DNA from 2 places in the Pseudomonas sp. AN-B15 genome. Region 1 is predicted to be linked to the other one. Evidence: predicted binding sites of a transcription regulator. Region 1 holds the regulator's gene; the other holds the start of a gene.
The links. The regulator sigma-54, encoded in region 1, starts transcription at its own class of promoters, with help from an activator protein. The targets are predictions, from matches to a motif close to ANTGGCATNNANNTTGCTNT.
Positions count from the first base shown of each region.

Region 2: a site for sigma-54 is predicted at 6,609-6,628, ahead of glnA (glutamate--ammonia ligase). Genes of this name have one in related genera too.

Region 1 covers NZ_CP049737.1:998,244-1,009,356, reverse strand. Annotated here, with positions in the region: gene GTQ41_RS04375 (ATP-binding cassette domain-containing protein) at 1-353, opposite strand, end outside; gene GTQ41_RS04370 (KpsF/GutQ family sugar-phosphate isomerase) at 629-1,603, shown strand; gene GTQ41_RS04365 (HAD family hydrolase) at 1,603-2,127, shown strand; gene lptC (LPS export ABC transporter periplasmic protein LptC) at 2,136-2,708, shown strand; gene lptA (lipopolysaccharide transport periplasmic protein LptA) at 2,695-3,240, shown strand; gene lptB (LPS export ABC transporter ATP-binding protein) at 3,240-3,965, shown strand; gene GTQ41_RS04345 (RNA polymerase factor sigma-54) at 4,154-5,647, shown strand; gene raiA (ribosome-associated translation inhibitor RaiA) at 5,721-6,029, shown strand; gene ptsN (PTS IIA-like nitrogen regulatory protein PtsN) at 6,042-6,506, shown strand; gene rapZ (RNase adapter RapZ) at 6,509-7,366, shown strand; gene GTQ41_RS04325 (HPr family phosphocarrier protein) at 7,382-7,657, shown strand; gene GTQ41_RS04320 (ZIP family metal transporter) at 7,750-8,643, opposite strand; gene GTQ41_RS04315 (superoxide dismutase) at 8,663-9,286, opposite strand; gene GTQ41_RS04310 (hypothetical protein) at 9,288-9,728, opposite strand; gene GTQ41_RS04305 (aspartate ammonia-lyase) at 9,756-11,113, opposite strand, start outside; gene GTQ41_RS04300 (hypothetical protein) at 11,113-11,113, opposite strand, start outside.
Region 2 covers NZ_CP049737.1:397,586-408,698, reverse strand. Annotated here, with positions in the region: gene GTQ41_RS01850 (glycogen/starch/alpha-glucan phosphorylase) at 1-2,067, opposite strand, end outside; gene GTQ41_RS01845 (YkgJ family cysteine cluster protein) at 2,327-2,764, shown strand; gene typA (translational GTPase TypA) at 2,980-4,800, opposite strand; gene thiI (tRNA uracil 4-sulfurtransferase ThiI) at 4,940-6,394, opposite strand; gene glnA (glutamate--ammonia ligase) at 6,723-8,129, shown strand; gene GTQ41_RS01825 (DUF4124 domain-containing protein) at 8,407-8,919, shown strand; gene GTQ41_RS01820 (DUF4124 domain-containing protein) at 8,916-9,533, shown strand; gene glnL (nitrogen regulation protein NR(II)) at 9,765-10,850, shown strand; gene ntrC (nitrogen regulation protein NR(I)) at 10,847-11,113, shown strand, end outside.

The sequences.
Region 1 (11,113 bases):
TCCGGTAATTGGGTATGAACCCGCAGGGGGAAAGCGACGTTCTCGAAGACATCGAGATCGGTGAACAGCGCGCCACTCTGAAACAGCACGCCCATGTGCTTTCGCGCATCGAACAGATCACTGCGCGACAGCGACGGCAGGTTCTGACCGTTGACCCAGACTTCCCCGCTGGAGGGACGTAATTGCGCGCCCATCAATCGCAGCAGCGTGGTCTTGCCACACCCGGAAGGCCCCATGATGCCGGTAACCTTGCCGCGCGGGATGCGAATATCGACGTTATTGAAAATGCTGCGCGCACCGCGCTTGAAGGAGACTCCCTTCAGCTCGACCGCGTAGGCGTTATCGGCACTCATCTAAACTCCTTGCGATGCAGCCTCTCACTCGGACGCCTGGCTTTCCGCAGAAAGCACATACCTCCCGGGCAGGCCGAACTGGCGGCGAACTATATCACTGCAAACGCCAAGCGCCCAAGGCCCATGCCCTTCCGCGTTCAACGATATGACAGGCCCGATGGCACTTTTTCAGGGTTTTGGTTGCCAGGAATGACAAAGCTCGACGAACTTGCGTGAGGCTTTTCAACATAACCGCTATAATCGCCGCCTTTTCATCGGGCTATACGATTTCTGACATGAGCCAATCCAGCGACCTGATTCAATCGGCACAACGCACCATCCGCCTCGAAGTGGAAGCCGTACAAGGCTTGTTGCCCCATATCGACGCCGATTTCGTACGCGCTTGCGAGATGATTCTGGCCAGCAAGGGCCGTGTGGTCGTGGTCGGCATGGGCAAATCCGGGCACGTCGGCAACAAGATTGCCGCGACCCTGGCCAGCACCGGCACCCCGGCATTTTTTGTTCATCCAGCCGAAGCCAGCCACGGCGACATGGGCATGATCACCCGCGATGACGTGATCCTTGCCCTCTCCAACTCCGGCTCGACCAACGAAATCGTCACCCTGCTGCCGTTGATCAAGCGCCTGGGCATCCAGTTGATCAGCCTGACCGGCAATCCACAGTCACCGCTGGCCAAGGCCGCCGAAGTCAATCTCAACGTTCACGTCGAGCACGAAGCCTGCCCGCTGAACCTGGCACCGACTTCCTCGACCACCGCTGCGCTGGTCATGGGCGATGCCCTGGCCGTGGCGCTGCTGGAAGCCCGGGGTTTTACCGCCGAAGATTTTGCTTTCTCCCACCCGGGCGGCGCCCTGGGTCGACGCCTGTTGCTGAAAGTGGAAAACGTCATGCACGCCGGCCAGGAGCTGCCGCAAGTGCAACGCGGTACCCTGCTCAAGGACGCGCTCATGGAAATGACCCGCAAGGGCCTGGGTATGACCGCGATCGTTGAAGCCGATGGCAAACTCGCCGGGATCTTCACCGACGGCGACTTGCGCCGTACCCTGGATCGCAGCATCGACATCCGCAGCGCCACCATCGACCAGGTCATGACCGCACACGGCAAGACCGCACGGCCCGAGATGCTCGCCGCCGAAGCGCTGAAAATCATGGAAGACCACCGAATCAACGCACTGGTGGTCGTGGACGAAGAAGATCGCCCGATCGGCGCCTTCAACCTCTCCGATCTGCTGCGTGCAGGAGTGATGTAATGACAACCGATCTGCTGCAACGCGGCAAAGCGATCAAACTGGCGGTGTTCGACGTCGATGGCGTCCTCACTGACGGGCGCCTGTACTTCCTCGAAGACGGCAGCGAATTCAAGACCTTCAACACCCTCGACGGCCAGGGCATCAAGATGCTGATGAATGCCGGCGTAGAAACCGCCATTATCAGCGGCCGCAAGACGCCGGTGGTCGAGCGCCGGGCGAAGAACCTCGGCATCCCGCACCTGTTTCAGGGCCGCGAAGACAAATTGGTGGTTCTGGACGGCCTATTGGCGCAACTGGGCCTAAGCTATGAACAGGTCGCCTACCTCGGTGACGACCTGCCTGACCTGCCGGTGATCCGCCGCGTAGGCTTGGGCATGGCCGTGGCCAATGCTGCCGACTTCGTGCGTGAACACGCCCATGGCGTGACCCGGGCCCGCGGTGGCGAAGGTGCCGCCCGAGAGTTCTGCGAATTGATCCTGCGCGCCCAGGGCCGCCTCGATGCGGCCAACGCCGCGTACCTGTGAGCCAAACCATGTTTAGCAAAAAATTTCGCAACTTCCTGTTGTTCGGCTGTATCGCTGCCCTGTTTGCAGCGGTCGGCTACTGGAACATCAGCCCTGAACGGTTCCTCGACAAACCCGTGACCAAGGTCGAAGACACCGCCATCGACTGGTACGCCACGAACACGCATACCCTGCAATACCTTCCGGACGGCAAGGTGCAGTACGAAATGACGTCGGACAAGGCCGAGCATCTGAAAGCGACGGACGTGACACTGGTCACCAAACCCGACCTCAACATGTTCCGCGGCACAGACTTTCCATGGCACGTGACCAGCGAGCGTGGCGAAGTGAACCCGGACGGAACCCAGGTAGAACTGATCGACTCGGTACGCATCAAGCGCACCGATGAAAAGAACCGCGACACCCTGATCACCAGCACCCGCATGACGGTGTTCCCTCAGCAGCAATATGCGCAGACCGAGCAACCCGTTAGAATCGACGGCGCTGGCGGTGTATCGACTGGCGTGGGAATGAAGGCGTATTTGAAGGAAAGCAGGATACACCTGCAATCGAACGTAAGAGGACAGTATGAGGCTCGTTAAAACCCTCCCTATTTTGCTCAGTCTGGGCGCAGCACTGGGAAGCGTGAGCGCCTGGGCTCTGCCGAACGATCAGCAGCAACCTATCCGCATTCAGGCCGACGACGCCCAACTGGACGACAAGAATGGCATCGCCACCTATAAAGGTGACGTGATCATCACCCAGGGTTCGATGATCGTTAAGGGCAATACGGTGACCATCACCCGTACCCCGACCGGCGACATCGACGTGGTGACCTCGGTGGGTAACCTTGCCTACTTCGAGCAGTTGCAAACCCAGGGTGACACCAAGCCTGTACAGGGCTGGGGCGTGACGATCCAGTATCACGCCGCGCAAAACCGCGTCGTGCTGATCGACAAGGCCAAGGTTGTCGACAAGGACAACAACACCACCCAGGGCGAGAAAATCGTCTATGACACGGTGAGAAAACTGGCCAGCGCCGGTCGCGCTACCGGCAACAAGGTCACCGAGACGCGTCCGCGCATCGACATGGTGATCCAGCCGAAGAAGAAAACCGACGAGAAAACCCAGTAATGGCAACTCTGAAAGCTCAGCACCTGGCCAAGGCCTATAAAAGCCGCCAGGTCGTGCGTGACGTCAGCCTGTCGATCGACAGCGGCCAGATCGTCGGCCTGCTCGGCCCGAACGGCGCCGGCAAGACCACCTGCTTCTACATGATCGTCGGCCTGGTGCAGGCCGATCAGGGCCGCGTACTGATCGACGATCTGGACGTCAGCCACCAGCCGATGCACGGTCGCGCCAAGGCCGGTATCGGCTATCTGCCGCAAGAAGCATCGATCTTCCGCAAACTGTCAGTGGCCGACAACATCATGGCGATCCTCGAGACCCGTCAGGAGCTCGACAAGGCCGGTCGTCGCAAGGAGCTGGAAAGCCTGCTGCAGGAGTTCCATATCAGCCACATCCGCGACAACCTCGGCATGAGCCTGTCCGGTGGTGAACGCCGTCGGGTGGAAATCGCCCGCGCCCTGGCAACCGCCCCGAAATTCATCCTGCTCGACGAACCGTTCGCCGGTGTCGACCCGATCTCGGTCGGCGACATCAAGCAGATCATCCATCACCTCAAGGCCAAGGGCATCGGTGTGCTGATCACCGACCATAACGTGCGTGAGACGCTGGATATCTGCGAGACCGCCTACATCGTCAACGACGGTCAACTGATCGCTGAAGGCGATGCGGCAACCATCCTTGCCAACGACCTGGTGAAGGAAGTGTACCTGGGCCACGAGTTCCGCCTCTAAAGCGCGAGCGCATTCGGCCAGCCGTCCGGGTGCTGTAACGTTGAAGCGCTTTTTTTATACGCTTTATTGTTACAGCGCTCTAGGCAAACACGACAGTTTCAGGCATATAATTTGCTTAAGTTTGGCGCTTCGGCGCCCTGTAGTGGATGGCGCATGCGCGCCGGCGAATAAGGTGTTAAGCCCCTGCCATGAAACCATCGCTAGTCTTGAGAATGGGCCAGCAGCTGACGATGACACCGCAGCTGCAACAGGCCATCCGCCTGCTCCAATTGTCGACCCTGGATCTGCAACAGGAAATCCAGGAGGCCCTGGAATCCAATCCGATGCTCGAGCGCCAGGAAGAAGGCGACGACTTCGACAACTCCGATCCATTGGCCGACAACGCCGAACAAAAACCCAACACCGAGATTCAGGAACCCTCCTATCAGGAAACCGCCCCGACGGTGGACAACCTGGAGGAAGGCGAATGGAACGAGCGCATTCCTAACGAATTGCCCGTCGATACCGCCTGGGAAGACGTCTACCAGACCAGCGCCAGCAGCCTGCCCAGCAGCGATGACGACGAGTGGGATTTCACCACCCGCACCTCCGCCGGGGAAAGCCTGCAAAGCCATCTGCTGTGGCAACTGAACCTGGCGCCGATGTCCGACACCGACCGCCTGATCGCCGTGACCCTGATCGATTGCATCAACAATCAGGGTTATCTCGACGAAACCCTCGAAGAAATTCTCGACGCCTTTGATCCGGAACTCGACATCGAGCTGGACGAGATCGAAGCCGTCCTGCACCGCATCCAGCAATTCGAACCCGCCGGCATCGGCGCGCGCAACCTCGGTGAATGCCTGTTGCTGCAACTGTGTCAGCTCCCGGCCAAGACTCCTTGGCTGACCGAAGCCAAGCGTCTGGTCAGCGATTACATCGATCTGCTTGGCAATCGCGACTACAGCCAGCTGATGCGACGCATGAAGCTCAAGGAAGACGAGCTGCGTCAGGTCATCGAACTGGTGCAGAGCCTCAATCCGCGCCCGGGTTCACAGATCGAATCCACCGAAGCCGAGTACGTGGTGCCTGACGTGATTGTGCGCAAGGACAACGAACGCTGGCTGGTCGAGCTGAATCAGGAGTCGGTGCCTCGTCTGCGGGTCAATGCGCAGTACGCCGGGTTCGTGCGGCGCGCCGACACCAGCGCCGACAACACCTTCATGCGCAATCAGCTGCAGGAAGCGCGCTGGTTCATCAAGAGCCTGCAAAGCCGCAATGAAACCCTGATGAAGGTGGCCACCCAGATCGTCGAGCACCAACGTGGCTTCCTGGAATACGGCGACGAAGCCATGAAACCGTTGGTCCTGCATGACATCGCCGAGGCGGTCGGCATGCACGAATCGACGATTTCCCGGGTCACCACGCAGAAATTCATGCATACCCCTCGGGGCATTTATGAACTGAAATACTTTTTCTCCAGCCACGTCAGCACCTCCGAAGGCGGTGAATGCTCATCCACGGCGATCCGCGCGATCATCAAAAAACTGGTCGCGGCGGAAAATCAGAAAAAGCCATTGAGTGACAGCAAGATCGCTGGTTTACTGGAGGCACAAGGCATTCAGGTGGCTCGCCGCACCGTCGCCAAGTACCGTGAATCCCTCGGGATCGCGCCTTCGAGCGAACGCAAGCGGTTGATGTAAGCCACGTTACAGCGTTCCAGTGGCAGGCTATCCGGCCTGCCGCTTTATGCACTGGCAACGAAGGAGAAGCTGTATGCAAGTCAACATCAGTGGACACCAACTGGAAGTGACCGAACCTCTGCGCACCTACATCAACGAGAAACTCGAACGATTGGAGCGCCATTTCGACAAGATCACCAACGTGCAGGTCACGATGTGCGTCGAAAAGCTCAAGCAGAAAATCGAAGCCACCTTGCATATACCCGGCAGCGAAGTGGTCGCCAACGCAGAAGATACCGACATGTATGCTGCGATCGACTCACTGACCGACAAGCTGGATCGCCAACTCAAAAAGCATAAGGAAAAGACCCAGAGCCTCCTTCAGGGCGCAACCGGTCGTTAACACTCCCAACCCATGATCCGACTTGAAAGTATCCTGACCCCCGGCCGTTCCCTGGTGAACGTGCCGGGCGGCAGTAAAAAGAAAGCCCTCGAACAGATTGCCAACCTCGTCCATAAAGAAGTGCCGGATCTGGCCATGCAGGATGTGTTCGATGCGCTGATCGCCCGTGAGAAACTCGGTTCCACCGGTTTCGGCAACGGCATCGCCATTCCCCACTGTCGCCTCAAAGGCTGCGAAGCGCCTATCAGCGCATTGATGCACCTTGATGCCCCCATTGATTTCGATGCCATCGACGGCGCTCCGGTTGACTTGCTGTTTGTCCTGCTGGTCCCGGAAGCGGCCACCGATGCTCACCTGGAATTACTGCGCCAGATCGCCAGCATGCTCGATCGCAAGGAAGTGCGCGAAAAACTGCGCAGCGCACCGAGTAACGAAGCCTTGTATCAGGTCGTCCTGAGCGAGCAGAACGGTCATTAATCATGCGTTTGATCATCGTCAGCGGCCGCTCCGGCTCGGGTAAAAGTACCGCCCTGGATGTCCTTGAGGACAACGGCTACTACTGCATCGACAACCTGCCGGCCGGCTTGCTGCCGGAACTCGCCGAACGCGCCCTGATTCATACCGAGCTGGCCCAGCCGCTGGTGGCCGTGTCGATCGATGCACGCAATCTGCCGAGCCACCTGTCGCGTTTCCCCGAACTGCTTGAAGAAGTCCGCGCCCGCCACATCCAGTGCGATGTGCTGTATCTGGATGCTGACGAAGAAACCCTGCTCAAGCGCTTCTCGGAAACCCGCCGACGCCATCCGCTGAGCACTGCCAACCGCTCGCTGGCCGAAGCGATCAACGACGAAACTGCCCTGCTCGGCCCGATTGCCGACCTGGCCGACCTCAAGGTCAACACCACCAATCTGAATCTGTACCAGCTGCGTGACACCATCAAGTTGCGCCTGCTGAATCAGCCAGAGCCGGGCACGGCGTTTCTGGTCGAGTCGTTTGGCTTCAAGCGCGGCATGCCGGTGGACGCGGATCTGGTGTTCGACGTGCGCTGCCTGCCCAACCCGTACTGGAAGCCGGAGCTACGCGCCCAATCGGGTCTCGATGCACCAGTCGCCGAATACCTGGCGGCGCAGCCGGAAGTCGAGGAGATGTATCAGGATATCTTCGGCTATCTGAATAAATGGCTGCCACGCTTTGCGGCGAGCAACCGCGCCTACGTCACCATTGCCATTGGCTGCACAGGTGGGCATCACCGCTCCGTTTACCTGACCGAACGCCTGGGTCAGGCCCTGCAGAAAACCCTGAAGAACGTCCAGGTTCGCCACCGCGACCTCACTTAAAGGATTCACACCGCGATGCCTGCTCTGGAAATCGAAATCATCAATAAACTGGGCCTGCATGCCCGAGCTTCGGCCAAGTTCGTCGGGGTGGCGGGTCAGTTCCCGGATTGCACGATCAGAGTGGGTCGTACACCAGAAACAACCGTGGACGGTAAAAGCATCATGGCGATGATGATGCTGGCTGCCGGCAAGGGCACGAAGATCTATCTGAGTACCGAAGGCCATCAGGAAAAAGAAGCGCTGGATGCGCTGGTGGCGTTGATCAACAACTACTTCGATGAGGGTGGTTGATCGTTAAAGATTAAAAGATCGCAGCCTGCGGCAGCTCCTACAGTGAACGCATTCCAATGCAGGAGCTGCCGCAGGCTGCGATCTTTTGATATTCAGCCCAATGCGGTATCCATCACCATCATCAGACAAAACCCGATCAGCAAGCCAAGACTGGCCAGCTTGTCATGACCATTGCGTCGCGACTCGGGGATCACCTCATGCGTCACTACCAGCAACATCGCTCCCGCGGCCAGCGCCAGCCCCAACGGCAACAACAACTCTGCCAGGCTGACCAGCCACGCACAGAGCAGCGCAAAAACCGGCTCGACCAGCCCTGACGCCGCACCGATCAAAAACGCCTTGACCCGCGACATCCCGGCCCCGGCCAACACCAGCGCAATCACTAACCCCTCTGGCACATCCTGCAAGGCGATGCCCATCGCCAGGCTGTCGGCATCCGGCATGCCGCCGCCAGCAGACACCCCCACCGCCATGCCTTCCGGGATGTTGTGGGCAATGATGGCAAACACGAACAGCCAGATCCGCGGCGCAATCACCGGGCGCTCAGGGGTACCGACGAGCATTTCCGGTGAGGCGCCGGACAGTTTCAGGTCCGCCAGATACAGACCGAATGCACCGAGCATGATGCCGAAGCAGATCAACCCGCTGGCAGCCCACGGTGTCAGGCCCAGACTTTCAGCAGCAGCGATACCTGGCACGATCAGCGAAAACGCAGTCGCCGCCAGCATCACGCCGGCGCCGAACCCCAACAGCGTATCGCTGAGCCTCTGCGGCATGCGCCGGATCACCAGCACCGGCACCGCGCCGAGCGCCGTGCCGAGGGCGCAAATCGCGCCACCCTGCAAGGCCCGCGACAGTTTCGGCTGCAGATCCAGCCACTCCAGCCCATGCGCCGCCAGCAAAGTCATGCCCGCCAGCAGCAACAGCGACCCGATCGCGTAACGAAACATGCGTCCACCGCCAGCCGCCAGTGTTTCAGTGCTCATAGTCAGCCTTGGATTGTTTTTATGGATGACTTAAAACCAGAGCAGCCTGATAACGCGCGGCAACTTCAGGCCAATTGATCACGTTGTAGAACGCGTTGATGTATTCCGGGCGACGGTTTTGGTAACGCAGGTAGTAGGCGTGTTCCCAGACGTCCAGACCGAGAATCGGCGTGTTGCCGTTCATCAACGGGCTGTCCTGATTGCCGCTACTTTCCACGACCAGTTCTTTTTCCGGGGTCACGCTGAGCCAGGCCCAGCCACTGCCGAAACGGGTCAGCGCGGCTTTGGTGAAGGCCTCCTTGAAGCTGTCGAGACCGCCCAATTGCTCCTCGATCGCCTTGGCCAGTGCACCGTCAGGCTTGCCGCCACCGTTGGGCACCATGACTTCCCAGAACAGCGAATGGTTGGCATGCCCGCCACCCTGATTGATCACGGCCGCACGGAGTTTTTCCGGCAACTGCTGGACGCTGGCGACCAGTTTTTCCACCGGCCACTCGGCGTACTCAGTGCCTTCGACGGCAGCGTTGAGGTTGTTAATGTAGGTCTGGTGGTGCTTGGTGTAGTGAATCTCCATGGTTTGCGCATCGATGTGCGGTTCCAGGGCGTCGTAGGCGTACGGCAAGGCAGGCAAGGTAAAAGCCATTTCAGTGGACTCCATGGTGATGTGAGGCTGACGCGCGGCGTGCATTGCCGATGTCCGGGTGCAGCAGGCGCTGGGTGCGCGGGTATTCGCCGTGTTCGCCGATGAAATTCAGCAGCTCGACGTAGGTCTTGCTGCTCTGGCGCAACGCCGCTTCCCGCAGGGCCGGGCGCAGGCGCTCGTCCTGCATGGTCTGCAATAACCGTTGATGAATCGCGCAGAGGTACTCGGCGCTCTCCTCCGGCTGGTTCAGGCGCAGGTGCAGATCCGCCAGGTTGTGGTGGGAGATGACGCAGGCCGCCACTGCTTCGTCGGCGTCCGCCCAGCGTTCGAACAGCACTTGCGCCAAGGCCAGGGCTTGCAGGTAAGCCTCACGGGCATCAATCAGTTCGCCGAGCATGAAGCAGCGATTGGCCCGTTCGATCGTGCGTTTCCAGTGCTCCATGGTGAACCTCCAAAGCAGTTGCGGGATTTACACGCCGCCGGCAGTGAGTTTCTCGGGGTTGAGTAACTCTTCCAGTTGGCTGCGCGACAGGTCGGTGTGCTCCAGCGCGACGTCAATCACCGGGCGACCCTGTTTGTAGGCCTGCTTGGCGATTTCCGCGGCTTTCTGGTAACCGATGATCGGGTTGAGCGCGGTGACCAGAATCGGGTTGCGCGACAGCGCTTCCTTGAGCCGCGCCTCGTTGACCTTGAAGCTGGCGATGGCTTTGTCGCCGAGCAGACGGCTGGCATTGGCCAGCAGTTCGATGCTGCTCAGCAGGTTCTGGGCGATGATTGGCAGCATCACGTTCAGTTCGAAGTTGCCCGACTGGCCGGCGATGGTGATTACCGAATCGTTGCCGATGACTTGCGCGGCGACCATCGCGGTGGCTTCCGGGATCACCGGATTGACCTTGCCCGGCATGATTGAGGAGCCCGGCTGCAAAGCTTCCAGCTCGATTTCACCGAGACCGGCGAGCGGGCCGGAGTTCATCCAGCGCAAGTCGTTGGCGATTTTCATCAGCGACACGGCAATGGCCTTGAGCTGGCCGGAGACGGCGACGGCGGTGTCCTGCGAGCCGATCAGGGCGAACAGATCCTTGCCCGGAGTGAATTGCACATGGGTCAGCTGGCTTAATTGGCGGCTGAAACGCGCGGCGAATTCCGGGTGCGCATTGATCCCGGTGCCGACGGCCGTGCCACCCTGCGCCAGCGATTGCAGGCTCGGCAGCAGATCCTGCAGGTGGGCAATGTTGGCCTTGAGTTGCTGCGCCCAACCGTTGAGCACCTGACTCATGCGCACCGGCATCGCATCCATCAGGTGCGTGCGGCCGGTTTTAACGTGGTGATGCACTTGCACGGCTTTGTTTTCGATGACCTGCACCAGATGCAGCAACGCCGGCAGGAGTTGTTCGTGCAACGCCAGGGCAGCGCTGACGTGAATGGTGGTCGGGATGATGTCGTTGCTGCTCTGGCCGCAGTTGACGTGATCGTTCGGGTTGACCGGCTCGCCGAGCAGGCGACTGGCGAGGGTTGCGATCACTTCATTGGCGTTCATGTTGGAACTGGTGCCGGAGCCGGTCTGGAAGATATCCACCGGAAAATGCTGCATGAAATCGCCTTCGAGCAGGCCTTGCGCGGCGTCGCTGATGGCCTTGCCTTGCGAGGCGCTGAGCTGGTTGAGTTCAACGTTGGCCCGCGCGGCGGCGGCTTTGGCGAGGATCAGCGCACGGATGAACTGCGTTGGCATCGGTTTGCCGCTGATCGGGAAGTTATCCACTGCGCGCTGGGTCTGCGCGCCGTAGAGAGCGTCCACCGGCACCTGCAGTTCGCCCATGCTGTCGCGCT
Region 2 (11,113 bases), 600 kb from region 1:
GATGCGCTCGCACATTTCCACGTTGGCACCGTCGAGGGTGCCGATGGTCAGTGCGCCGTTGAGACCGAACTTCATGTTACTGGTGCCCGACGCTTCGAAGCCGGCCGTGGAAATCTGCTCGGACAAGTCCGCCGCCGGAATGATGCTCTCGGCGAGGCTGACGTTGTAGTTGGGCAGGAACACCACCTTCAGCAAACCACGCACGGTCGGGTCGTTGTTCACCACCCGGGCGATGTCGTTGGTCAGCTTGATGATCAGCTTGGCCTGGTGATAACTCGCCGCCGCTTTACCGGCGAAGATCTTCACCCGCGGTACCCAGTCCACTTCCGGCTCGGCACGAATCGCCTGATACAGCGCCACCGTGTGCATCAGGTTGAGCAACTGGCGCTTGTATTCGTGGATCCGTTTGACCTGCACGTCGAACATCGCCGCCGGATTGACCGCGATCCCCAACCGCTCGTGAATCAGATAGGCCAATGCTTTCTTGCTGTGCAGGCGCTGCTCGGCGAAGGCTTTGCGGAACGTGGTTTTCTCGGCGAACGGCTCCAGATCGAGCAAGCGCTCTTCCGGGTTATCCAGCACCTGCGGGCCGAGTGCATCGACCAGCATCGAGGTCAGTTCGGAGTTGGCCTGGAACAACCAGCGGCGGAAGGTGATGCCGTTGGTTTTGTTGTTGATCCGCTCCGGGTAGAGCTTGTGCAGTTCGGCGAACACGGTCTTGCGCATCAGTTGCGTGTGCAGACCGGATACGCCATTGACGCTGTGCGATCCGAGGAACGCGAGGTTGCCCATGCGCACCCGACGACCGTTGTCTTCTTCGATCAGCGACACCGCGCGCAGCACGTCGAAATCATGAATGCCCTTGGCGCGCAGCGAGTCGATGTGCTGCGCGTTGATCAGGTAAATGATCTGCATGTGCCGCGGCAGCATGCGCTCCATCAAACCGACCGGCCAGGTTTCCAGCGCCTCGGGCAACAGCGTGTGGTTGGTGTACGACAGCGTGTCGACGGTGACTTGCCACGCCGCATCCCAGGCCACGTCGTAGACGTCGACCAGTTGCCGCATCAGTTCGGCGACGGCAATCGAGGGGTGGGTGTCGTTGAGCTGAATCGCTGCATGGTCGCCCAGAGTCAGCACCGAGGTGTGCATGTTGCGATGGCGACGCAGCAAATCCTGCAGCGAAGCCGCGACGAAGAAATATTCCTGACGCAAGCGCAATTCCTGCCCGGCCTCAGTGCTGTCCGCCGGGTAAAGCACCCGGGAAATACTTTCCGCGCGAGCTACCTCAGCCACCGCGCCCAGGTGATCACCGGCGTTGAAACGCTCCAGGTGCAGATCTTCCATGGCGCGTGCACGCCACAGGCGCAGAGTGTTGACGCTCGCCCCACGCCAGCCGACCACCGGCGTGTCGTAGGCAATCGCCCGCACGGTTTCCGCCGGCGACCAGACCTGTTTGGTCTTGCCACTGGCATCGGTGACGGTTTCGACGCTGCCACCGAAGCCAATGGTGTACACCACTTCCGGACGCTCAAACTCCCACGGGTTGCCGAAATCCAGCCAGTGCTCGGTCTGTTCCTGCTGCCAGCCATCGACGATGGCCTGGCGGAACAACCCGTGTTCATAACGAATGCCGTAACCGTGCCCGGCAATGCCGAGGGTCGACATGCTTTCCATGAAGCACGCCGCCAGACGCCCGAGGCCGCCATTGCCGAGTGCCGCGTCAGGTTCCAGCAGGCGGATCCGTTCCAGATCGACGCCCAGTTCGGTCAGCGCTTCACGGGCGACGTCCAGCAGGCCGAGGTTGCTCAGGCTGTCGTAGAGCAAACGGCCGATGAGAAATTCCAGCGAGAGGTAATACACCCGCTTCTGGCCTTTGCGGTAGATCTGCCGGGTGTGGTCCATCCAGTGTTCGACCACGTGGTCGCGTGCCGCCAGGGCAATGGCTTCGAACCAGTCATGGTCAAAGGCGTGATCCGGGTCTTTGCCCACCGCATAGGTGAGCTTGGTCAGGACGGCATCGCGGAATGCGGCCACCTCTGCTTCGCGAACTAGTGGTTCTTGAGTCATCGATAGGACCTCGAGCGAGCGGGGAATTGTCTGAGCCTAGACGGTCTGACCGACGGTAGAGGCGCAGGTTCGGCAGTTTTTCCGAAGTCGGTGAGATCGCCCGGCATTACCTTGGCGAGTGGGCTAATGAATGCAGGGGCCGTGCCGGACTGAATGGCATTTACACGGCGTTTGCAAAAATCTGGCGAAAGGTTGTTCAAAAATCCACCAGTCCCGGTATGATCGCGCGCCCTGATGCATACACGCCTGGTAACCCCCGATGATGAAGCCCAACCTGATTGCCGCCGCCGAGATCGACCGTCTCGATACGTGGGCCAAATATTCGGCCCCGATGTGCGGCTCTTGTGTCTCCAGCTGCTGCACCCTGCCGGTCGAGGTCAAGATCAAGGACCTGGTACGCATCGGCGTGGTCGACGAGTTCGAGCTGGGCGATCCGCCGAAGAACATCGCCAAGCGCCTGCAAAAGGAAGGGCTGGTCGAGCGCTTCAACCAGAAGTCGGGGATCTTCACCCTGCAGCGCATGAGCAACAACGATTGCTACTACCTGGATCGTAAAAGCCGCCTGTGCACCATTTATGACAAGCGCCCGGACACTTGCCGCAACCACCCGAAAATCGGCCCGCGGCCGGGGTATTGCGCGTACAAGCCGAAAGAAGTCGAGCGGGTGCAGAATTCGCGGTCGATCGAGAAGTTCTGACCTTTCCTGAATTTTTCGGCGCCTGTCCGGCCGCCATCGCTGGCAAGCCAGCTCCCACATTGATTGTTGTCGTACACAAGATTCATGTGCGACGCAAAACCCTGTGGGAGCTGGCTTGCCAGCGATGAGGCCAGCACAAACCCCGCACAAATCCCGGACAAACAAAAACGCCCCCGGTCTCGCGACCGGGGGCGTTTTTTCAAGCTCGGGCTGAATTACGCCTTGGCTTTCTTGGCAGCGCGGGTACGCTCGCTTTCGTCCAGGATCTTCTTGCGAAGACGGATGGACTTAGGAGTGACTTCGCACAGCTCGTCTTCCTGGATGTATTCCAGAGCCTGTTCCAGAGTGAAGCGAACAGGTGGTACCAGAGCGATGGTTTCGTCTTTACCCGAAGCACGCATGTTGTCGAGCTTCTTGCCTTTGGTAGGGTTCACACCCAGGTCGTTGTCGCGGCTGTTCTGACCAACGATCTGACCGTTGTAGATCTCCTGGCCGTGTTCTACGAACAGCTTGCCACGAGCCTGCAGGGTTTCCAGCGAGTAGGTCAGTGCCTTGCCGGTTTCAACCGAAACCAGTACGCCGTTCTGACGGCCGGACATGTGGCCCGACTTCACTGGCGCGTAACGGTCGAAGATCGAGGTCAGGATGCCAGCACCGTTGGTCAGGGTCAGGAACTGGTTACGGAAACCGATCAGACCGCGAGCAGGGATGTTGTATTCCAGACGAACACGGCCCTTGCCATCCGGCACCATGTTGCTCAGGTCGCCTTTACGCAGACCCATCTCTTCCATGACCTTGCCCTGGGATTCTTCAGGGATGTCGATGGTGACGTTTTCGAACGGTTCCTGCTTCACGCCGTCAACTTCACGGATGATCACTTCAGGACGGCCCAGGGCCAGCTCGAAGCCTTCGCGACGCATGGTTTCGATCAGTACCGAGAGGTGCAGCTCACCACGGCCGGAAACCTTGAACTTGTCAGCCGAGTCGCCTTCTTCAACGCGCAGTGCAACGTTGTACAGCAGCTCTTTGTCCAGACGATCCTTGATGTTACGGGAGGTCACGAACTTGCCTTCTTTACCGCAGAATGGCGAGTCGTTTACCTGGAAGGTCATGGAAACGGTTGGCTCGTCAACGGTCAGCGGCTTCATCGCCTCGACGGTGTTGATGTCGCACAGGGTGTCGGAGATGAACAGCTCGTCGAAGCCGCTGATGCAGACGATGTCGCCGGCTGCTGCTTCTTCAACGTCAATGCGGTGCAGACCGTGGTGACCCATCAGCTTCAGGATACGACCGTTGCGGCGCTTGCCGTCGGCGCTGATTGCGACAACCGGAGTGTTCGGCTTGACGCGACCACGAGCGATACGGCCAACACCGATAACACCCAGGAAGCTGTTGTAGTCCAGAGCGGAGATCTGCATCTGGAACGGACCGTCACGGTCAACGGCCGGAGGCGGAACGTGGTCGACCACTGCCTGGTACAGCGCAGTCATGTCTTCGCCCATGGCGGTGTGGTCCAGACCGGCGATGCCGTTCAGGGCCGAAGCGTAAACAACCTGGAAGTCCAGTTGTTCTTCGGTCGCACCGAGGTTGTCGAACAGGTCGAAGATCTGGTCCAGAACCCAGTCCGGACGCGCGCCTGGACGGTCAACCTTGTTGATCACCACGATTGGACGCAGGCCGGCTTCGAACGCCTTCTTGGTCACGAAACGGGTTTGCGGCATAGGACCGTCTTGAGCGTCAACCAGCAGCAGAACGGAGTCAACCATCGACATTACGCGTTCTACTTCGCCGCCGAAGTCGGCGTGGCCCGGGGTGTCCACGATGTTGATGTGGTAGCCGTTCCAGTTGATGGCGGTGTTTTTCGCCAGGATGGTAATACCGCGCTCTTTTTCCTGGTCGTTGGAGTCCATCACGCGCTCGTCGTTGAGCTCGTTGCGCTCCAGGGTGCCGGATTGACGCAGGAGTTTGTCTACCAGGGTGGTCTTACCATGGTCAACGTGGGCAATGATGGCGATGTTACGTAGATTTTCGATCACTTGTGTATCTCGATCAGAGGATTCGGTTTGCTGACAAGTCTTGGCAGCGATTAACAGTAGTGTCCGGCATGGCCGTTACAGCTTGACGGCGGTGTCGGGGGGCCGGTGACGCAGGCCACAGGCAAACAGCCCCGGGCACTTAGCTCGGTCGATAAACGCGCACATTGGCATGCCCCTCACTGAGCAAATGGTGAGCATGCAGGCGACTCATCACGCCTTTGTCGCAATACAGCAGGTACTGGCGAGTCGGATCCAGCTCCTTGAAACGAGCGTTCACTGCGTAGAACGGCATCGTCTGTACTTCTATGCCGGCGAGTTCCAGCGGGTCATCCTCGGCCGCATCCGGGTGACGGATGTCGATGACGATCTGACCGGCCAGCGCTTCGCCGACTTCTTCGATCTGCAAGTCCTGGCCCAATTCGTCGATCACTCGATCGATCGGCACCAGTTTGGCGTTTTCGAGCGCACGCTCGAGGACCGCCATGTCGAATTCTTTCTCTTCGTGCTCAACACGGTGGCGCTTGGCGGCGGTCTTCGGATTGACCGAGATGACCCCGCAGTACTCCGGCATGTGCCGGGCGAAATCGGCGGTGCCGATCTCGTTGGCCGTGTCGATGATGTCCTGCTTGTGCGCAACGATCAGTGGGCGCAGGACCAGCTTGTCGGTCACGCAGTCGATCACCGACAGGTTCGGCAGCGTCTGGCTCGATACCTGGGAAATCGCTTCGCCGGTGACCAGCGCGTCGATGTGCAGCCGGTCGGCAATGGCCGACGATGCGCGCAACATCATACGCTTCAATACGACGCCCATATGACTGTTATCGACTTTGCCGAGAATTTCACCCAACACTTCTTCGAACGGAACACTGACAAATAGCACGCGTTGCGAGCTGCCGTACTTCTTCCAGATGAAATGCGCGACTTCCATCACGCCCAGTTCGTGGGCACGCCCGCCCAGATTGAAGAAGCAGAAATGTGCCATCAGGCCGCGGCGCATGATCTGGTACGCGGCAACCGTCGAGTCAAAGCCGCCGGACATCAATACCAGCGTCTGCTCCAGGGCGCCGAGCGGGTAACCGCCAATACCGTTGTGCTGGCTGTGGATGACAAACAACCGTTGGTCGCGAACTTCGATGCGAACTTCGATTTCCGGGTCTTTGAGGTCGATTCCGGCCGCCCCGCATTCGCGACGCAGCTTGCTGCCGACGTATTTTTCGACGTCCATCGAGCTGAACGGATGCTTGCCTGCACGCTTGCAGCGCACCGAGAAAATCTTCCCGGCCAGCACATCGCCGTAGTGCTGTTTGCACTTCTCGGTGATGTCGTCGAAGTCGCCCAGCGGGTATTCGTCGATCTGCAGAAAGTGCGCGACACCAGGAGTACAAGTGAGGCGCTCGCCCATCTCTTTCAAGGCTTTGGGGTCGGTCACGCGGGTTTCCAGCTCGAGATTGTCCCACACACCGTTCACCACCACGGCCGGGTCCAGATCGCGGAGCACGGCGCGGATGTTCTTGGCCAGCTGGCGGATGAAACGCATCCGGACAGGGCGGCTTTTGATGGTGATCTCGGGGAAGACTTTTACGATTAGTTTCATGAAAACAGCGCGCGCAGGGCCAGCCGAAAAAGGGGGGCGCGGATTATAGCGGAAATTGCTCAAGGTTTAACCAGTTAATATGCAGAAGGTTTCACTTGCACCAAAACGGGTCATTTCTGATTTGAAGCGCTACATTAAGGGGCGATAAATTCGCCTTTATGGCGCTTTCTTGCTTCGAAAGCGTGAAATTGGGGCAAAAAACCCATGCTGGGGCACTGGCATGCAATTTGCTCCCTTGTGAGGCAGGTTGCCTTGGCAGAGTATCTGCGCCGGCATCACCCAAATTAAGGGCATCCACTACCAAGCCCTAAGCCACCCGGAGGACACTATGTCGAAGTCGGTTCAACTCATCAAAGATCATGACGTCAAGTGGATTGATCTGCGCTTCACGGACACCAAAGGCACTCAGCACCACGTGACCATGCCGGCTCGCGATGCGCTGGAAGACGACTTCTTCGAAGTCGGCAAGATGTTCGACGGTTCCTCCATCGCTGGCTGGAAAGGCATCGAAGCCTCCGACATGATCCTGCTGCCGGACGACGACACTGCCGTTCTCGACCCGTTCACCGAAGACGCGACCCTGATCCTGGTTTGCGACATCATCGAACCTTCGACCATGCAAGGTTACGATCGCGACCCGCGCGCCATCGCGCACCGCGCCGAGGAATACCTGAAGACCACCGGTATCGGCGACACCGTCTTCGCCGGTCCAGAACCAGAATTCTTCATCTTCGACGAAGTGAAGTTCAAGTCCGACATCTCCGGCTCGATGTTCAAGATCTACTCCGAGCAAGGTTCGTGGATGTCCGACCAAGACATCGAAGGCGGCAACAAAGGCCACCGTCCTGGTATCAAAGGCGGCTACTTCCCGGTTCCGCCGTTCGACCACGACCACGAAATCCGTACTGCCATGTGCAACGCACTGGAAGAGATGGGCCAGACCGTTGAAGTTCACCACCACGAAGTGGCGACTGCCGGTCAGAACGAAATCGGTGTCAAGTTCAACACCCTGGTGAAAAAAGCTGACGAAGTTCAGACCCTGAAATACGTTGTCCACAACGTTGCCGACGCTTACGGCCGCACTGCGACCTTCATGCCGAAGCCACTGTACGGCGACAACGGCTCGGGCATGCACGTACACATGTCCATCGCCAAAGACGGCAAGAACACCTTCGCTGGCGAAGGCTATGCCGGCCTGTCCGAAACCGCCCTGTACTTCATCGGCGGTATCATCAAGCACGGTAAGGCCCTGAACGGCTTCACCAACCCGGCCACCAACTCCTACAAGCGTCTGGTGCCAGGTTTCGAAGCGCCGGTGATGCTGGCCTACTCGGCTCGCAACCGCTCCGCCTCGATCCGTATTCCTTACGTCAACAGCCCACGCGGCCGTCGTATCGAAGCTCGCTTCCCGGATCCGGCTGCCAACCCGTACCTGGCTTTCGCAGCACTGCTGATGGCCGGTCTGGACGGTATCCAGAACAAGATCCACCCTGGCGATGCCGCTGACAAAAACCTGTACGACCTGCCGCCTGAAGAGGCGAAAGAGATCCCACAAGTTTGCGGCAGCCTGAAAGAAGCCCTGGAAGAGCTGGACAAGGGCCGTGCGTTCCTGACCAAGGGCGGCGTATTCTCCGACGACTTCATCGACGCTTACATCGCGCTGAAATCCGAAGAAGAAATCAAGGTCCGTACCTTCGTACACCCACTGGAATATGAGCTGTACTACAGCTGCTGATCCGGTAGCGCTGCGCTACGCAGCGTGACAAAAGAGGCCTCCTTCGGGAGGCCTTTTTATTGCCCACGATTTATGAAGCTACACAAATCCCCGGTGGGAGCGAGCCTGCTCGCGAATACGGTGGGTCATTGACGGGGATGGCGACCGCCTTCGCGAGCAGGCTCGCTCCCAAAGGGGATTTTGGCGTCTGAATGATCTCCGGATATATCCCGGGCTGGGCCAACCGCCGCACCCTGGCCTATGCTGCACCCCATCGCTTTCTTTCCCGGTCGATTTCATGGGTCGCACCTTTCTCTACATTCTGCTGCTGATCGCCTTGCCCGCCGCCGCGCAGATCTACAAGTACACCGACGCCAACGGCAACACGGTCTACAGCGATCACTCGCCGGACGGTGTTCATGCGCAGCCGGTCGAGTTGCCGCCACTCAACCGCGTCGCGCCACAGGCACCGAGCGCGCCAGCGCCTTCAAGCACCGACACACGCCCCGCGGCACGCAGTGCCTACGAGGTGCTGGAGCTGACCGGCCTGCCCAGCGAAGAAGCGCTGCGCGCCAACAACGGCACCTTCACTGTCAATGTGCTGATCAAGCCGCGCCTGCAGGCGCCACACCAATTGAGGCTGGTGCTGGACGACGCGCCTTACGGCCAGCCGAGCAATGTGCCAATCCTGCAACTGGTGAATGTCGATCGCGGCGAGCATCATCTCGCGGTGCAGGTGATCGACGGCGAAACGATCATCCAGCAGAGCCCAACAGTGGTGTTCACCGTGCAGCGGGTGCACAAGCCATGAAGATTTTCTGGCTGGTCCTGTGTCTGTTCGCCCTGCCCGTTTCGGCGGAGGTCTTCACCTACGTCGATGCGCAGGGTAATCGCGTCTACACCGATCAGCCGCGCGGCAATGCCAAGCGCGTTCCCATCGCAACCAGCAACCGCATGTCGGCCAAACCCACGGTCGCTGCGCCGATCAACGCCGCAAAAAAATCCCCGGAACAACCGCTGTTTCACTACGACATGCTGCGCATCCTCATCCCCGAGCCGGACGCGACCCTTCGCAGCAGCGCGGGCGAGGTGATCGTCAGCGTCACCAGCGAACCGGGTCTACAGCAGGGTCACCGCTATCGCCTGCTGCTGGACGGACAAGCCACTGGCGAGCCGGGCCTGAGTCCTGTTTTCCCGCTGAGCAACATTGATCGCGGCAGCCATAACCTGTCAGTGGAAATCCTCGATGAGCAGGGTCGCACCGTCGAACGCACCGCTAACCAGCCGTTCCACATGCTGCGCATCTCGCTGGCACAGAAACGCCAGGTCAAACCCTGCGTCAGCGAGGACTATGGCGTACGCCCGGAATGCCCATTGAAAGACAAACCCACCGAAGAAAAAAATCCCTTCCTGCGCTTCTTCTAACGCTGTTCAGCTTTGCGCACTATATTGGTGCACAAGACTGCACCGTACTCACATTTCAACCCAATTTGGTTCGAAACTTCACGCCCTGAGCACATTGGCGCCACGCAAGCGAGCGTCAAACGCCTGTTTCAGGGGACGAACGCTTCTTTTCGGAGCCTTGGTTTGGTTTTTGCATTTTCCGTTTAACGACGCCTGCTTCTTGCGCACGCTCCGCCCCCAAAAGAGGCTCCGATGACTATTAGCGACGCAATCCACCGTTTGCTGCTCGACAACCTGACCACCGCTACCATCCTGCTCGACGCCGAATTGCGCCTTGAGTACATGAACCCGGCGGCCGAGATGCTGCTGGCCATCAGCGGCCAGCGCAGCCATGGGCAGTTCATCAGCGAGTTGTTCACCGAGTCTACCGAGGCGCTCAACTCGCTGCGTCAGGCAGTCGAACAGGCGCACCCGTTCACCAAGCGCGAAGCGATGCTCACCGCCCTCACCGGCCAGACCCTGACCGTGGACTACGCGGTGACGCCGATCCTCAGCAACGGCGCAACCATGCTCTTGCTGGAAGTGCACCCGCGTGACCGCCTGCTGCGGATCACCAAGGAAGAGGCGCAGTTGTCCAAGCAGGAAACCAGCAAAATGCTGGTGCGCGGTCTGGCCCATGAGATCAAGAATCCGCTCGGCGGCATCCGTGGCGCCGCGCAATTGCTGGCCCGCGAGTTGCCGGAAGACAGCCTGCGCGACTACACCAACGTGATCATTGAAGAGGCCGACCGCCTGCGTAATCTGGTCGACCGCATGCTCGGCTCGAACAAGCTGCCATCGCTGGCGCTGTGCAACGTCCACGAAGTGCTCGAACGCGTCTGCCAACTGGTCGAGGCGGAAAGCCAGGGCTGCATCACCTTGGTGCGCGACTACGACCCGAGCATTCCCGACGTATTGATCGACCGCGAACAAATGATTCAGGCCGTGCTGAACATCGTGCGCAACGCGATGCAGGCAATCAGCAGCCAGAACGAGCTGCGTCTGGGGCGCATCAGCCTGCGCACCCGGACCATGCGCCAGTTCACCATCGGCCACGTCCGCCATCGCCTGGTAACCAAGATCGAAATCATCGACAACGGCCCGGGGATCCCGGCGGAACTTCAGGAAACCATCTTCTTTCCCATGGTCAGCGGCCGCCCGGACGGTACCGGGCTGGGCCTGGCCATCACCCAGAACATCATCAGCCAGCACCAGGGCCTGATCGAGTGTGACAGCCACCCCGGCCACACCACGTTCTCGATCTTTCTGCCACTGGAACAAGGAGCCACATCGACATGAGCCGTAGTGAAACCGTGTGGATCGTCGATGACGACCGTTCTATCCGTTGGGTTCTGGAAAAAGCCTTGCAGCAGGAAGGCATGACCACGCAGAGCTTCGACAGCGCCGATGGCGTGATGAGTCGTCTGGCCCGTCAGCAGCCTGATGTGATCATTTCCGACATCCGCATGCCGGGCGCCAGTGGCCTCGATCTGCTGGCGCGCATCCGCGAACAGCACCCACGGTTGCCGGTCATCATCATGACCGCTCACTCCGACCTGGAC